3 regions of the Paenibacillus sp. P5_B5 genome follow, and region 3 is predicted to be linked to each of the others. Evidence: riboswitches for the same ligand, from Rfam matches in the RefSeq annotation. Region 3 holds a riboswitch; each other region holds the start of a gene.
What was found. Region 3 has a riboswitch for cyclic di-AMP ahead of AC1DOK_RS08025 (CAP domain-containing protein). Riboswitches for the same ligand answer to the same signal wherever they lie in the genome.
Positions count from the first base shown of each region.

Region 1: it holds a riboswitch for cyclic di-AMP, as region 3 does, so the genes downstream of both, AC1DOK_RS16465 (TrkH family potassium uptake protein) here and AC1DOK_RS08025 (CAP domain-containing protein) in region 3, are expected to answer to the same signal.
Region 2: it holds a riboswitch for cyclic di-AMP, as region 3 does, so the genes downstream of both, AC1DOK_RS15490 (hypothetical protein) here and AC1DOK_RS08025 (CAP domain-containing protein) in region 3, are expected to answer to the same signal.

Region 1 covers NZ_JBFULK010000012.1:96,877-102,618, reverse strand. Annotated here, with positions in the region: gene AC1DOK_RS16480 (succinate dehydrogenase cytochrome b558 subunit) at 1-131, opposite strand, end outside; gene AC1DOK_RS16475 (LysR family transcriptional regulator) at 281-1,177, shown strand; gene AC1DOK_RS16470 (potassium channel family protein) at 1,224-1,889, opposite strand; gene AC1DOK_RS16465 (TrkH family potassium uptake protein) at 1,974-3,326, opposite strand; cyclic di-AMP (ydaO/yuaA leader) riboswitch at 3,411-3,567, opposite strand; gene uvrC (excinuclease ABC subunit UvrC) at 3,744-5,742, opposite strand, start outside.
Region 2 covers NZ_JBFULK010000011.1:83,809-89,550, reverse strand. Annotated here, with positions in the region: gene kdpA (potassium-transporting ATPase subunit KdpA) at 1-1,387, opposite strand, end outside; gene kdpF (K(+)-transporting ATPase subunit F) at 1,405-1,479, opposite strand; gene AC1DOK_RS15490 (hypothetical protein) at 1,586-2,005, opposite strand; cyclic di-AMP (ydaO/yuaA leader) riboswitch at 2,139-2,336, opposite strand; cyclic di-AMP (ydaO/yuaA leader) riboswitch at 2,493-2,698, opposite strand; gene AC1DOK_RS15485 (ATP-dependent DNA helicase) at 3,059-5,020, opposite strand; gene msrB (peptide-methionine (R)-S-oxide reductase MsrB) at 5,199-5,742, shown strand, end outside.
Region 3 covers NZ_JBFULK010000005.1:42,659-48,400, reverse strand. Annotated here, with positions in the region: gene AC1DOK_RS08040 (nitroreductase family protein) at 1-435, shown strand, start outside; gene rfbC (dTDP-4-dehydrorhamnose 3,5-epimerase) at 422-973, opposite strand; gene AC1DOK_RS08030 (GNAT family N-acetyltransferase) at 1,080-1,508, opposite strand; gene AC1DOK_RS08025 (CAP domain-containing protein) at 1,686-2,435, opposite strand; cyclic di-AMP (ydaO/yuaA leader) riboswitch at 2,439-2,572, opposite strand; gene AC1DOK_RS08020 (methyl-accepting chemotaxis protein) at 2,826-4,583, shown strand; gene AC1DOK_RS08015 (response regulator) at 4,726-5,406, shown strand; gene AC1DOK_RS08010 (sensor histidine kinase) at 5,403-5,742, shown strand, end outside.

The DNA.
Region 1 (5,742 bases), on a different contig from region 3:
TTTTCAACGAATGCTCCATGACCTTTAGTGGACGCATAGTTCGAAATCAGATGCATAATCAAGAACATACCAACGGGAACGATCCCCAGCAAAGAATGAATTTTGCGAAATAAATAAGAATTTTTGCCCATAAAAGCTTCTGACCTCCTTATAAATATCTATTAAATCTGAATTTTTCGTGACGTATACATACTACAGCTTAATCGCTTATAATGGAAGTGCAGTTTTATTATAATTATTTATAACTTTTTTGCATAAGTAGTAAAGGAGACGGTCACATTTGGATCATTGGTTCGCATTCACTAAAATTGTTGAACTTTCATCATTAAATAAAGCCTCTCGCGTACTGAACATTTCGCAACCTGCTCTATCCAGACAAATCATGAAACTAGAAGAAGAACTGGACGTTAAGCTATTTTCGCGCAAAGGAAAAAGGCTCGAGCTTACCCGAGCAGGTGAAATCTGTTACGAACATGCTGTAGAGATAAACGCAAAGCAAGATACATTAATGCGAAATTTGAAACAATTCAAGAAAGTAGACAAGCACACTTCCTTCACAATTGGCGCGTCACTTACGACCCTTCAGGCGACTTTACCAGATTTATTGTCCGCTTATTTGAATGAATTTCCATTGGTAGATGTGAAAGCATCGACAGGCAAGACGCACGAAATCGTATCGATGGTCAAAGAAAAGAAAGTCGACATTGGACTCGTTGCATCTTCTATTGAAGTAAATGGACTCATTTGCGAACCGTTATTCGAAGACCATCTCTGCTTAATCTTACCGGCCATGCATCCCTATATAAATAAATCTGCACATACAGTTGATGATCTTCAAGGGTTACCTTTGATTTTGTTCTCTCGGGGTACTTGGTATCGGGTGCTAACGGATGAATGGTTTCAGCAATACGGAATTCAGCCTAATATCAAAATGGAGATTGACTCATTCGAGGCTATTATCCGTCTAGTCTCTTCCTGCAAAACGGCAACTCTACTTCCGCTGTCCTATGTCCGCGCACATCTGGAGGAGAATAATGGTCTCATTATTTGCCACGTTCCTGAGCTCGAAGCTACTACAAGAACAACCTCACTAATCTTCTCGCGTGAAGCGCAAGAGAATGAGGCTGTAAACTCGTTTATTCAAACAGCGAGAGCTTATTTTGCAACACGTACATAAGAAGAAACACTTTCACCCTCAAGCTCCACATTAAAGTGGAGTCTTTCTAAGGGCGATCAATGTCATTTTCAAATTTCTCCATACCTTCATTCTTCCCTATTACGACCATCAGATCGCCTTCCTCAAGGATATCCTCGGCAGCTGGTGCCACTATGACCCCACCTTTTTTATTAATCGCTACAATGGAGCATCCATATTTAGAACGTGGGTTCAGAACATGTAGGGAATGTCCATTTAGCTTTTTGGGAACGGCTAATTCCGCAATCGTATAATCGTCTGACAACTCGATATAATCTAGTAAGCTTGGAGAAACAAGCTGATGCGCAACACGAATGCCCATATCTCGCTCAGGATAGATTACACGATCGACTCCAATTTTCTCTAATACTTTACCGTGCAGCTCTGTCAACGCTTTCGCAACTACTTTGGTTACTCCGGAATCCTTAAGTACGATTGTCGTAAGTATACTTGCTTGGATATCATTGCCGATCGCTACAACCACACAGTCAAAATTACGGATTCCAAGTGATCGAAGAACCTCTTCATCCGTGCAATCTGCAACAACAGTATGAGTTAGTACATTGCTCATCTCGTTAACTCTCTCTTCATTAACATCGATACCAAGCACTTCGTATCCGAGCTTAATAAGTTCGCGAGACAATGATGAACCAAAGCGCCCTAAGCCAATTACGGCATATTGTTTATCAACCATTTGTTTTCTCTTCAATCCTTTCATAATACATACCAAATTATTAAGTTCCAAATTATAATGTTAACCAATCGTTATTTTACCTTCTTAACCTATTGTAACTTTACCCTCAGGATATCGAAATAGTTCTCTTTCAGTTTTAGGCCCGACTGCAATAGCAAGTGTAAGTGGCCCTAGTCGACCGACAAACATGGTAAGTAAAATCAATATTTTCCCAATAAGAGTTAAATCAGGTGTCAGTCCCATTGTTAGTCCAACAGTTCCAAATGCTGAAGTAACTTCAAACAAAATTTCTAGAAATGCGCTATCTTCCGTCGCAGAGAGTGCCATTGATACGAAGACAACAAGACCGAGTGCGAATATAGTTAAGGTAATAGATTTCAGAATGCGATCCTTAGCTAGACGATAACGAAAGAGGACAATATCTTCTTTACCGCGGATCATAGAAATGACAGCACCCACCATCACGGTGAAAGTTGTTGTCTTAATCCCTCCACCAGTAGAACCCGGAGATGCACCAATGAACATCAGAATAATGATAAAGAATTGTGTTGCTTGTCTTAACGCACCAATATCAACCGTGTTAGCTCCCGCCGTTCGAGGAGTTACCGATTGAAAGAATGAAGCTAATATTTTACCGCCTGTATCAAGCGATCCAAACGTCTTCGTATTCGAGTATTCGAATATAAAAATAACAATTGCACCAAATGCGATTAAGAATCCAGTGGTTGTTAAAACAACCTTAGTATGTAGGGAGAACTTCCGGAATGATCGATTCTCAACTACGTCAGCCATAACAATAAAACCAATACCACCTAGTATAATCAGACTCATAGCCACTACGTTAACAACGAAATCATTCGAGTACTTCGTTAATGAGGAGAACTGTCCCGAGACTCCTCCAAATAAATCGAACCCCGCATTATTGAACATTGAAATCGCATGAAAAATGCCATAGTAAATTCCTTTGGCTATTCCTAAATCGAATGACCAACGAATCGAAAAGATAACGGCTGCTACCCCTTCTATCATAAGCGAGTATATCAATAGCTTGCGAAACAATCGCACGATGCCTTCCATAGAACCTGCATTGACTGCTTCTTTAAGCAGCAATCGTTCTCGAAGCGAGATTTTCTTGCGTAGCATGAGTGCATACATCGTTGCAAAGCTCATAAAACCTAATCCGCCAATTTGAATAAGACAGATAATGACGACTTGCCCAAACATCGTGAACGAGGTTCCTGTATCTACCACTACTAACCCTGTCACACAGGTTGCTGAGGTAGCCGTAAACAACGCATCGATAAAACTTAATGATTGACCATTTGCTGATGCAATCGGTAGTGCTAGTAAACACGCCCCAATTAGAATAATTAAAGCAAAACCAATAACTAAAATTTGAGACGGTGATAATCTACGAATCTTGCGCTTAACTTTCATATATCCCCCTACAATAAGAAGTGAAACTAATAAACTCTTACCCAAAAACAAAAAAAAGACACCTGAAACTAGTGTCAACGTATAGTTAACTGACACATAGCCTACGAGGTTAGCTGACGGATTCGGACGGCAGTTACGCCCTAATTGATAGACTGATCACCTTTATGGATCAATCTAACAAAATTCACCCCTAATATTGGTTCCCCCGTTTTCTCTTCTAGAAATTCGGCTTTTTATTCAATTGATTTGAATTATATCGCTTGGTTCATAGGTTTACAATAGCTTGATTCACTGAAATCAGGCGATATGAACAGATTCAACTTGTTTTATAGAGTAAAGTAAAGCTATATCCTTGTATATCTCATTATATTTGCTATTTGCTTGCGTTATCTAATCTGTCTGAAAGCTTTATTGAATTTATTGTTCCGTATTTTCCTTAGGTTCATTCAATGCATCCAGAATTTGTTTAGCTAGCTTATCTCCAATCCCAATTTCATGAAAATCATCTACACTTGCTTCTTTCATTTTTTTGACTGAACCAAAATGCAAGAGCAGCTTCTTACGACGTTTCTCTCCGATCCCTGGAATCGCATCAAGCTGAGAGGATACCATTGATTTCGATCGTGTTTGTCTATGAAATGTAATTGCAAAGCGATGGACTTCATCCTGAATTCGCTGTAAGAGATAGAATTCTTGGGAATCTCTAGGTAGCTGAACTACTTTTACAGGATCTCCAATTAACAGCTGGGAGGTCTTATGCTTCTCATCCTTCTTAAGTCCGCATACAGGAATGTATAGGCCTAACTCATTCTCAAGTATATCTAGCGCAGCTGACATTTGACCCTTACCACCGTCAACAATAATTAAATCGGGCAGCGTCAAATTCTCTTTAAGCGCACGTTCATATCTGCGTCTAATAACCTCGCGCATGGATTCATAGTCATCTGGTCCCTGCACTGTGCGAATTTTATATTTGCGATATTGTTTACGGTCTGGCTTCCCGTCGGTGAATACAACCATTGCAGATACTGCATCTGTTCCTTGAATATTGGAGTTATCAAAGGCTTCAATTCTTCCGACATGGTTAATTCCTAACCAGCTTCCAAGTCCTGATGTTGCTCCCAATGTACGCTGCTCATCTCGCTCCAATAATCGGAACTTATCCTGAAGTGCGACTTCAGCATTGCTGGTTGCCATATCAACCATTTGCTTTTTTAGACCCCGCCTCGGGAAGAGTACCTTCACCTTCAGCCAGCTTTCAAGCGAATTCTTGATATCATTCGCATCGGAGGCTGCTGCAACATCATCATTAACAATAGTATTTTCATCAGCATTATTAACATCAGCATCATCAGCGACATCATCATTAACAGCATCATTAACAACAACATTAACACCATTATTAATCTCATTAGCATCAATTACTGTTTCAGGCTCATCCACATTCTTCGATGGAGGCATCGGCAAGAAAATTTCCTTTGGTAAAGCGGGATTCTCACTATAAACCTGCGTCACATACGTAATGAAATCATCGTACTCTTCACCGTAGAATGGGAATAGTGATACATGACGTTCAATCATTTTCCCTTGACGCATGTACTGAATTTGCACACTCATCCAGCCCTTGTCTACGCTATATCCGAAGACATCCCGATCAAGGGTGTCGTTAATCGTAATCTTCTGCTTCTCCATCACAGCATCAATATACTGGATTAAATCACGCAGTTCTTTAGCCCGTTCGAATTCAAGATCTTCCGAAGCTTTGAGCATTTTCTCCGTCAGATCTGCCTTAACAGCATCATGTCCGCCATTCAAAAAGCGGACAATCTCATTCACCAGCGCATCATTCTGCGCTGCTGTCACGTCAAACGCGCACGGCGCAAGACACTGTCCAAGGTGATAATATAAACACACCTTGTCTGGCAGTTTCCGGCATTTGCGCAGCGGATAGAGCTTATCCAGCAGTCGCTTCGTCTGCTGGGCAGCAAACGCATTCGGATAAGGGCCAAAGTATTTGCCCTTATCCTTCACAACACGCCGCGTTACTTCCAGACGCGGGTGCGGTTCATTCGTTACCTTGATATAAGGGAACGTCTTATCGTCCTTAAGCAGCACGTTGTAACGTGGCAAGTGCTGCTTGATCAAGTTGCACTCTAGAATGAGTGCCTCCATGTTAGAGGATGTTACGATATATTCAAAATCACGAATATCAAGAACTAGACGCTGTGTTTTGGCATCATGTGATCCTGTAAAATAAGAACGCACACGATTTTTCAATACCTTTGCTTTACCTACATATATGATGGTTCCTTCACTATTTTTCATTAAGTAACAGCCGGGTTGATCAGGAAGAAGCGACAGTTTATGCCGAATTAGTTCTTTATACTGTTCATCTTCTGGTGCTGTTTTCGTACCT
Region 2 (5,742 bases), on a different contig from region 3:
AGGATGTGTATTCATAGAGAACTTGGGATATACCATGAAACCCTGTGTTCGTAATTGCTGCGGTTCCTAAATCGGATACCAAAGCAATAGCTGTTGGTCCTAGAATGATGAGCGGATGCACTAATATGGCAATTGCTATAAGCTTCATCTCTCGTGCTTCAATTTTGCGACCCAAGAACTCAGGTGTACGTCCAACCATCAATCCACAAAGGAATACGGCTAGAATGGCATACATGAGCATGTTCACAAGTCCAACACCATCGCCGCCAAAAACACTATTTAACATCATTAATCCTAGCGGGACGAGTCCGCCAAGTGGCGTCAATGTATCGTGCATATTGTTAACTGACCCCGTGGTAGCTGCTGTTGTAACGGTTGTAAACAAGGCGGATTGCGGAATACCGAATCGAACTTCCTTACCTTCCATACTACCCTGAGTTGCATTTATACCGAGTGCGTTAATTGCAGGATTTCCCTGACTCTCCGAATAATAAGCAAGCGATAAGAACGAGACGAACAAGAATAGCATCGTGCCAAAAATAATCCAGCCTTGCTTCTTATTGCGAGCGAATTTACCAAATGTGAAGGTCAGTGCAGCTGGTATACACCACATCGACAAAATTTCTAGTACATTCGTTAGTGGACTCGGATTCTCAAATGGATGAGATGAATTGACTCCGAAGAATCCACCCCCATTCGTACCTAAATGCTTGATCGAAACTAGTGAAGCGACAGGTCCAACAGGTATTTGCTGTGTTTGCCCTTCAATTGTTGTTGCTTGAATGCTAGGACTGAAGGTTTGAGGTACTTTTAATGCTACTAGAACTAGAGTCACGATAATCGCGAGTGGAATTAGTAAGCGAATATGTGCTTTGACAAAGTCTACGAAAAAATTACCGAGCGTTTTGCCTTTACTAGTTAATCCCCGGATAAATGCAATAGCTACAATAATACCGGTTGCGGCAGAAGTGAACATCATCATGATAATCACGGCCATTTGTGAGAAATAGGTTAATCCTGTTTCACCACTATAATGCTGCAGGTTTGTATTCGTCATGAAGCTAATGACTGTATTGAATGAAAGTGTTGATTCCATATTGGAGATTCCACTTGGATTGAGCGGTAAAATCTGCTGGATCCGTAGAATCAAATAACTCACTGCCACTAAAGCTATATTGACTGCAATTAAAGTGAGTGCATATCGTTTCCATGACATTTCAGCACGATTCTTGAGTCCGATCAATCGGTATATGACATTCTCAATTGGACCAAATATTTTGTCGGTACGGTTAGCTTGATTTGAAAAAATATGATAGATATACGTACCTAAAGGTTTAACGATTAGGATTAACAGCACAATCACTGCAATAATTTGTATGATGCCCATCTAACTTCCTCCTATATTTAGAACTTCTCTGGATTCACTAGCGCGTAAACTAAATAAACAAATACAAAAATAGCAATTATACCGATGATCATCATTTGCGCTCTCCTCCAGATTCATCAACAATTCGATCACACCAAACTAAGAAAGCATAAAACACGAGAAATGTACCTGCTAGCAGAAGAACCATATATAGATCATTCATTTGGATTCCCTCCCTCTATCATCCTGAATCAGAAACGAAACGTCATCGTTGTGTGTATAGATCACATACTCAGCACCAAGTCCCCGATACACTAATCTTGGATTGAAGCTATGTGTAATGACGTAGATTGGTTTAGAAGTCCAGCCGCGACACATCTGAATATACCGACAACACAGATTAAAACTGTTTTCAAACAAATACACGTTGCCGATCGGTAGGTCTGGAATTATCCAAGTCTCATGTCCTCCACTGTCTACGATTACAACTTGTTCAGCACCTAATTTACTAATTCGGTCACTATCATTTTTGTTATTGGATAATGCTATAAAAGGTAACCCTTTAAGTTTTAATTGTTTCATAAAATTCTCGCCTGTTTTATTGGGGGCGGATACGAGAATTACTTCCTGCTCAATCACTTGTCTTTCCTCCTGACATGATTTAAGCAACAATTAACACTGTGAAATAGACAAAGAGCCACAGGAAAGGAACGATTCCCGTGGCTCTTTGAAGAGCACAGCTAAATTAGCCGTGTCTAATTCGCACGAAATTGTTGCCTCTCTTGGTACGCTTACGAGGTTAGCTGTCGGATTCGGGCGTAAGAGTCGCCCTACTTCATATGTAAGATCTCATGACTTCAGTCATGCTTCTTAATATATAGAAGATTCACCCCATGGTGCTGGATATCAGCTACCGATTGGTTCCCCCGTTCTCCAAATGTTGCACCCGGAGATTCAGCGATAAAGAACTACAATTGCATTATTCATTTTCATAAATGAATCAATATTTTCAAAAAATTGTACTAAAAAACCACAGAGACTTAAGCCCTGTGGTCGGCTATACGATCACAAGCTTCATCATCCTCTCTCATAGAGCATTGACGCAAAGAAATTCAAAATATCGTCCTTATGCCCAGTTACCACGCTTACGAGGTTAGCTGACGGATTCGGGCGGTGAGAGTCGCCCTACTCGTATGTATAATTTCGTGACGCAATTCACGGATACATACAAGATTCACCCCAGAGGCAGCATGCACGACTCTCACATCGTACAATGACTACACCCATTGGTTCCCCCGATTCCCATAGGCGGGAATTCAGCGATCAGCGAATCGAAACTTAATCAATTCAAATCACGTTTTGAATATTACTCCTGCTAGCAAAACTTGTAAAGTCGATCTGCAATCAAGATAGAGCCAAATAAGCATAATTGCGAACATAAATAACGATTGATCCACAAGATGCATACCATTTGCTCGCTATTACTCATGATTTCGTAGTTTTAAAAGGGATCTTCAATAATGGGCGGAAATTAATTATGAAAACACTAATTATTTTGAAAATACGATTTACAAAGTCATGACAAAGGAGTATTATACAGTTCAATTACATAACGTAAGTAAGCCTCCTACAGACTATATTCTGTCATAGGAGGCTTTATCTAGACTAGGCTTAGCTAGCTTTGGCTATATGTTACACACTCACACTCATACTAACACCAGTTGGCATGATTTCTTTAATCTTCTCTTTTACCAGCTCATTATGATGCAGCTCTTGTCCCAAAATGGTCACTTCACCGTGATCGTCACTAGATCTGATCAACCGCCCTATTCCTTGTCTAAGGCGAAGCAGCATATATGGCAGATCAACCTCTGTGAATGGCTCAGCGGCAGCTTGACGCTTGGCAGAGAATACAGGATCGTTCGGAGGAAATGGTAATGACCAAATAATCACATTAGACAAAGACGGGCCTGGTATATCGAGACCTTCCCACAGGGTTACAGCACATAAAACGCTATGCTCATCATTTTGAAAAGCAGATATCAGATGACTAATTTCCTGATCCCCTTCGAACCAGAACTTCATAGCTTGACATGCTTCATACCGACCAATCTCTTGCTTAAACTGCTTCAACTCTTCTTTGGAAGTGAAGAGGAGTAGTGCCCTGCCTTCCGATTGCCCAAGAGATGCTATAGCAACTTTCATTTTTGCTGAGAATAAATCAGTAGAGCTCACTTCTTGGCTGAGTTGTGGCGCAAATACTTTCATCTTCTCCGCATAGTTATAAGGAGATGGTACTGACATCGACAGGTATTGTTTAACGCCCAGATTGTCAGCTACATAATGAAATGAATCCTCAATTGAAAGTGTTGCGGACGAGAATACAACAGGCATTTTCTGAGAGAATACCCGTTCCTCTAACACTTCCTTAACCATTTTGGGCATAATGACGAGGGTAAGCCCATTGGTATCCTCCATCACCCAAGAGATTAATTGATCTTTACGGCTGTACAAGCTTAATGCAAGTCCAATCATCTCCAGATGTTCTTCCACAATCCGAAGCTGATATTCATCCAATGAATAAACGCCGCTCTCGAGTACCAATTCTTCCTCAATCTGTGCAATAGCGCTTCTAAATCGGTTAATCGCATAGATTAACTCATCTGTATAAGTAATTTCCTTCCGATCTGAACCCTTCACAGCTACGCTATTCTGATGCAACAGATCAAATAACACTTCGCTATGAGTTATGGCATCTTCTATTGCAAGAGCAAGATCTTCACGAACCTCTCCTTGTAACAAACGAATGACAATTTCTTCGAATACGGAGTGCTTAAGCTTGTATGTCAACGCCTTCTGCGCAGCTGACTCAAGTAAATGTCCTTCATCAAATACAACTGCGCTATGCTCTGGTAATAGTGGTAGCTGCCCTTCACGCTTACGTCCCTCATACGTCCATACATGTTCCATATAGAAATCATGGGAGCATATAATTAAATCTGTAGATTTACGGTAGTGATCTCTGGACAATGTCTGACCACAGCGATGCCTTTTATCACATACAAGACAATCCTGAAACACATCCCAGCTTATCTTATGCCACTCTTCATCACTTAGCTCAGGGTATTCTTTGCGGTCGCCATAATGGTGAAACGATTGCATCGCTTCTCTACCATGCACGAAAGCAGGAAGCCCCAAATGAATACCTTGATAGAGGTCTTCCTCAGTATCGTCAAATCTTGCTTCATCAAGCTTATTCAAGCATAGATACTGGTCTGGTGATTTACCAAGCCGCGCATCAATCTTAAGATTCAAATGCTGCGCTAGCTTCGCAATATCCCCTTCTGGCTTAACAAGCTGTTCGATTAAGGATTCATCCGCACAGGCAATTATCGCTGGTTTCCCCTTATATCTCGCATAGCAAATTGTATATAATAAATAAACAAGTGTTTTACCCGTTCCCACACCTGCCTCTGCAAATATCGTCTGTTTATCAGCAAAAGCTCTTTCGAGTTGAAAAGCCATATAGATTTGTTCATCTCTAACTTCAAATCCGACTTCGGGTAAAACTTCATAGAATACATCTGCAACAAAGTCACTCACTTGTTGAACGAATGACTCTGAAGGATTGTATGCAAAAGGATATTGTTCCACTAAAAATCCTGCCCCCAATTGTTATGTCTAAACCTATATCTTTACATGAATTACGTGCAAAAGCAAATAACCCAAAAACCGGAAAATATCAGTAAACTTTTTCCACCTTATTTTTGCCAATTTATGAACGAACGATTAGAATAGATGAAATAACGTGTGAAAAGTAGGAGGTTATTAAATGACAGATCATAATACAATTGAACAAGCAACTTTTGCAGGTGGATGCTTCTGGTGTATGGTGTCCCCATTCGAAGAGTTGCCTGGCATTATGAAAGTAGTATCCGGATATATTGGTGGACATACAGTGAACCCAACTTACGAGGAGGTTTGTTCGGACACCACAGGTCATTACGAAGCAGTCCAAATTACATTTGATTCTGCTATCTTCCCTTACGAGAAGCTGCTTGAACTGTATTGGCAGCAAATTGACCCAACAGATGCTGGAGGACAATTCCATGACAGAGGTTCTTCCTATCGTACAGCGATTTTCTATTATAACGAGCGCCAGAAGGAATTGGCTGAAGCGTCCAAGCATAAGCTTGAGCAAAGCGGTAGATTCGATAAGCCGATCGTAACTCGAATCATTCCTGCGACCGAATTCTACGCAGCAGAGGAATATCATCAACAGTTTCATCGCAAAAGCACAGCCCATTATAAGAATTACCGCAAAGGCTCTGGCCGTGATTCATTCATCGAGCAGAACTGGAAAAGATCAATTGATC
Region 3 (5,742 bases):
AAGCTTTCAGAGCCTTGGAGATTCATTCTTGTACAAGGGGAAGGAAAGAAGCGATTAGCTAACGCTGTTCTCGATTCTTTCACAGCGGAGAATAAGGAGAAAATTGGCGAGAAGACCTATAACAATTTGGTTAATAACGTTCCTGTTCATCTAGTTGTTGTTGTCAGAGAAGACGAGAATCCTGTACGCAGAGAAGAAGATTATGCAGCTACAGCTAGCCTTATTCAGAATTTCCAACTCGCTGCATGGGAACAAGGTATCGGTATGGTATGGAAAACAAGTGGATACACGAAATCCGCACAATTCCGTGAAGCACTTCAGATCGAAGCTAACGAGCGTGTTGTTGGACTACTCCAAATGGGCTATCCCGAAATGATTCCGCAAGCAAGCTCTCGTATTCCTGCTGAGCAGAAGCTCACGATCATACAAAATTAATTTCTGCTAACTCTAATATAGGTAGATCTCGATCCTTAATGGATAGGATCGGCTTCGCGATTGGCCAATCAATCCCGATAAACTCATCATTCCAAGCTATTCCCCTATCACAATTCGGTGAATAATATTCATCAACCTTGTAGAATACTTGTGTATTGGGAACAAGTGTACAGAAGCCATGAGCAAATCCTTTGGGAATCAACAATTGTCTCTTATTCGCTTCACTAAGAACTACACCTGTCCAATGACCGAATGTTGGTGAGTCTTTGCGTAGATCTACCGCTACATCATAGATGGCGCCTGTTAAGACTCTCACCAGTTTAGTCTGTGCTTTGGGCTTGAGCTGATAATGTAGACCTCTTAGCACACCCGCTTCCTTGGATAAAGAATGGTTGTCCTGAACGAATGCGATGTTAATCCCTGCATCTTGAAACTCTCGTGAATTATAGCTCTCCATAAAGAAGCCACGTGGGTCTTCATAGCTTGCAGGTTCAATGATATATACATCTCGTAATTGTTTTGTTGGAATTATTTGCATACTAAATACACCCGCTTTACCCGTTTATATCACCATATGCGGTGGGTAAGCGGAACATACATAATGAACCGACTCCGTCCACTAATGCAAGACGGAGTCGGTTATTTTATAACTTTTTAACTAGATAATAGTGCGTATGCTCGCCTGCAACACCCTCAATTTGTCCATATACTTCAAACCCTTGTTTTTGATAGAAACCAAGTGCTTGAAAGCTGAGAGTGTCCAATTTAATCATCGAGCATTTCAGTTCCTTCGCTTTATCCTCTGCCATCTGAATCAGCTTAGCACCATAGCCACGCTTCCTCAGTTTCTCATCTAGCCATAGAATTTCAATCGCTAAGACATCCCAGAAATTACGACCTATCATTCCGCCACATACCTGACCACTCTCTTCGTCAAGCACGAAGAAGTTCACTTCTTGATGCTGCTCTCTCAGACGCTCTGAAATATGGTTTCGATTAAATTGTGATAATCCAGTTCTTACTTGCTTTTTGGCTTCTATATTCTCACCGTTGTCCTCTATGATCCGAAACATTGAATCCCCCCCATATCATTCAGCATAATAATCTAACATCTTATATAGATAGTAATTCTACGATAATCGAAAAATTTAATCAATTTATCGATAACCGCCAAAACATATGCTGATATATTCACAAAAAAAAGACTAACGAAAGACATATTTCATGCCTAACGTTAGTCTCTATTGAAATTAACCTATGAACTCTTGTACCCATACACCTTGATAATATCCTACACCTATTTTCGTAAAGTTAGGGTTTAGGATGTTTTCCTTATGACCCGCACTGTTCATCCAGGCTTTCATAACATCCGCTGGAGAACGCTGCCCTTTAGCAATGTTCTCACCCGCTGTGCGATAAGAAATGTTATAAGACTTCATCATATCGAATGGTGAACCGTATCTTGGTGAATTATGATCAAAATAATTATTAGTGTACATATCCTTTGCTTTATCTAGCGCCATATTTGAAAGAGCTGTGTCCATAGTTAGTGGCTTAGCACCAACTTTTGCCCGCTCATCATTAACAAGTTTAACAACCTCTTGTGTAAATTGAGAAGTGCCTGTATCCGGCTTAGTGCCCGTATCTGGTTTAGTACCTGTTCCTGGCTTAGTGCCTGTATCAGGCTTCGTGCCTGTGTCCGGCTTAGTACCTGTACCTGGTTTAGTACCTGTGCCCGGCTTAGTACCGGTACCTGGCTTACCTGTAACCGAATCCTTCCATTGCGGAGGCCATACAATATGAATGTTTCCGAATTCCGGATTTTTAATTTTCGTCTGAAGATCACTATTAATCTTCTTTATGATCTGATTAGCAGACTCATTATCTGGCAACTGACACGAATTATTTGTAGCGGCGGATGCTGCTCCAGCTCCAGCCGACACCATCATAACTAATGCTAGCGAACTTGTTACTGCTACTTTCTTAAAACTCTTTTTCATATCTTACTCTCCTTTGGTAGCCTACGAGGTTAGCTGACGGGTTCGAGATAAAGAGCAATCCTCTACCATATCAAATGGTTTCACCCCACAAAAACAACGGTTCCCCCGCGCTCAATGAGCTTCGACTTGATTGTGGTACTAAACCATAGTAACATCCTCTACCAACTCTTTCATTCCCAAATTAATGGTAGATATGGTTGTATTCAACTAGTTGACGCGATTATTAAAATAATCAAATAATTACTCTATTAAGTCACAAAATTAACATATGTCTGAAAATTATTATTCATTATCAAAAGGTCTTTGTAGGAATTTGTCGAAATACTGGGTGTAAATGGCATTGTTACTGCTATAGCAAGAAGAAACTGGAATAAACTGGAGGAGAACTATATGAGCAAAGATAAATCATTACAACCTACAATAACGATTCGCACCAAACTCCTTACTGCATGTTTAATTCTGTTAATCGTTCCAATAATTATTATCGGAACAATCAGTTATCAATCGTCATCCAAGGAAACAAACACACTTATTGAAAAAAACATTCAAAATAACGTAGCCATGGCACTTGCTCTGATTACCTCATTTGATGAATCCGTAAAGAATGGAACTTTATCTAAAGAAGAAGCACAAGAAAAAGTGAAAACAGCCTTACTTGATTCTAAGCAGGGGGGTATAAGAACGATCAATAAAGATATTGATTTGGGTGAGCACGGGTACTATTACGTACTTGATGATCAAGGTATGCTGCTGGCACATCCAAAGCTAGAAGGTCAAAGCATATGGGACAGAAAAACAAGTGACGGTTTCTACTATATCCAAGACGTTATCGCTAAAGCGAAAAGCGGTGGCGGATTAACCAAATATAACTGGCCTTTACCGAATTCCGAAAAGGAGGCGCTCAAGGTAGTATACAGTGCGTATTACGAGAATTGGGGCTGGATTGTCTCTGCTGGATCCTATATGCAGGATTACAACCAAGGACTCACCAATATCCTTAAGACCCTTCTCATCACACTTGCGAGTTGCTTCTTGGCAGGTCTACTATTTTCCTATTTATTCGCTAGGCATATAGCTAAGCCACTCTCTATTGTAAGTGAACAAACGGTGCAAATCGCAAAAGGTGATCTTACGGGTGACTTCCTACTCATCAAGAATCAGGATGAGCTCGGACAACTCGGAAGAATGTTCTCACTCATGCGTCAGAACATTCTTAAGCTTGTAACAGAAATCAGCACAAGCTCTGATCAAGTATCACAGAAGCTCGGGGCTTTAGCTCAATCAACACATGAAGTAACGGAAGCGAGCAACCATATTTCTTCTTCCGTCCAGCAAATTTCGTTACTCACTCACACACAAGCCAGAAGTGTTGAGGAGAATGCAAATGCAATGGAAGAGATGGCGGCAGCTATCCAGCGGATTTCAGAGACATCTACCATTACACTTGGTGTATCTGAAAGTATGGCTAATGAAGCTGATCAAGGTAGTTTATTTATAGCTGAGACTACAGAGAAAATGACTTCTCTACATGCCACGATCAGTGATTTATCGATCGTTATTGAGCAGCTTAATGATCGCTCACAGCAGATTGGTTCAATCGTTCAAGTCATTACAGAAATCGCTAATCAGACAAGATTATTATCACTCAATGCTGCGATTGAATCGGCTCGAGCTGGGGAAGCGGGTCAAGGCTTCGCTGTAGTTGCTTCCGAGGTTCGGAAACTTGCAGATCGCTCTAATCATTCTGCACTGCAAGTATCGGAGCTCATTAGCAGTATTCAAGGCAACATCACATTTGTTGTAACAGAAATGCATAGAAGTGAAATAGAAGTGAATATTGGAGTTGAATCCGTAATAAAAACAGGAGAAGCCTTTAATCGGATTCATCAAGCGACGAAGAATACTGTGACTCTTATTCAAGACGCATCCGCCGCTTCACAGGAGCTATCCGCGGGAGCACAGCAGGTTGCAGCGTCCTTGCAAGAAATGAAGCGAATGTCTGAGAACACCGCTAACACGACTGAATCCATATCAAGCTATACGGAGGAACAACTTGCGTCAATGGAGAACATTGTTGCATCTGCTGACTCAATTAGCCATTTAGCTGAAACTCTGCAGCAAACAGCTCATCAATTCAAAATTAAATAATTGAAGTTGATAAGCAAAGTGCTATTAATAAGAATAATTTTAGTCACATATTCGAGCATGTCTCTAACATTGAACTTGCAAATCATAATGTTTAAAGATAATCTGTAAGGGAAACCAAGTCTAAACCATAGGTGGGAATAACATGAGTAGACAGATTCTCATCGCTGATGATGATCCACATATTCGGGAGCTTGTAGGCCTGCTACTAAAAAGAGAAGGCTATACGGTACATGAAGCTGAAGATGGCGGTGCTGCTGCAGCAATACTTGAACAAGAGAACATTCATCTAGCAGTTGTTGATGTGATGATGCCGATCAAGAATGGTTGGCAGCTATGTGAAGAAATTCGCACACACTATGATATTCCTGTTATTATGCTCACTGCCAAAGGACAAGCCAAAGATATCGAAACGGGCTTTCTAGCCGGTACAGATGATTATATGGTCAAGCCCTTTGAACCCAAGGAACTACTCTTTCGAATTAAAGCCCTACTTCGTCGTTACCGAATGGTTTCATCTGAAGTCATTAAATTAAATAACACCATTATTAATCGTAAGAGCTATGAAGTCATTCATGGTGATAACATTCAAGTTCTACCACTCAAGGAGTTTGAGCTTTTATCTCAGCTCGCTAGCTTTCCAGGGCGTATTTTCACCCGCGAGGAACTAGTAGATTTAATCTGGGGAGCAGACTTCCAAGGTGACAATCGAACCGTTGATGTTCATATCAAACGACTTCGTGAGCGATTTAGCGATTATTCAAATGATTTTATCATCACAACAGTTCGAGGAATCGGATATAAGCTTGAGGTGCAAGAAGCATGAGAACCCTCTACGTCCGAATAGTCCTTATCGCTATCTTAATCGCTCTTATCAGCAGTACAATGGCACTCCTAGCGACCAGTATTCATTACCAAACGAATTTAAAAAAATATTACGAAGAGAAATTAATTCATATCTCAAAGGAAATTAAAACCCTGTATGAGCGAACACCCAAACTTAGTAAAGATGAATATTTTCCACATATCGCTAGTATGGGTTTTCAAATTTATTTAACAGATGGGAAACAGGGTGATTTTTACGGAAGAGCCTTTGGAAAAACCGAGCTTCCCGAGGATCAAGTAATTAATGTCTTGAATGGTCAAATATACTACGGTGCTC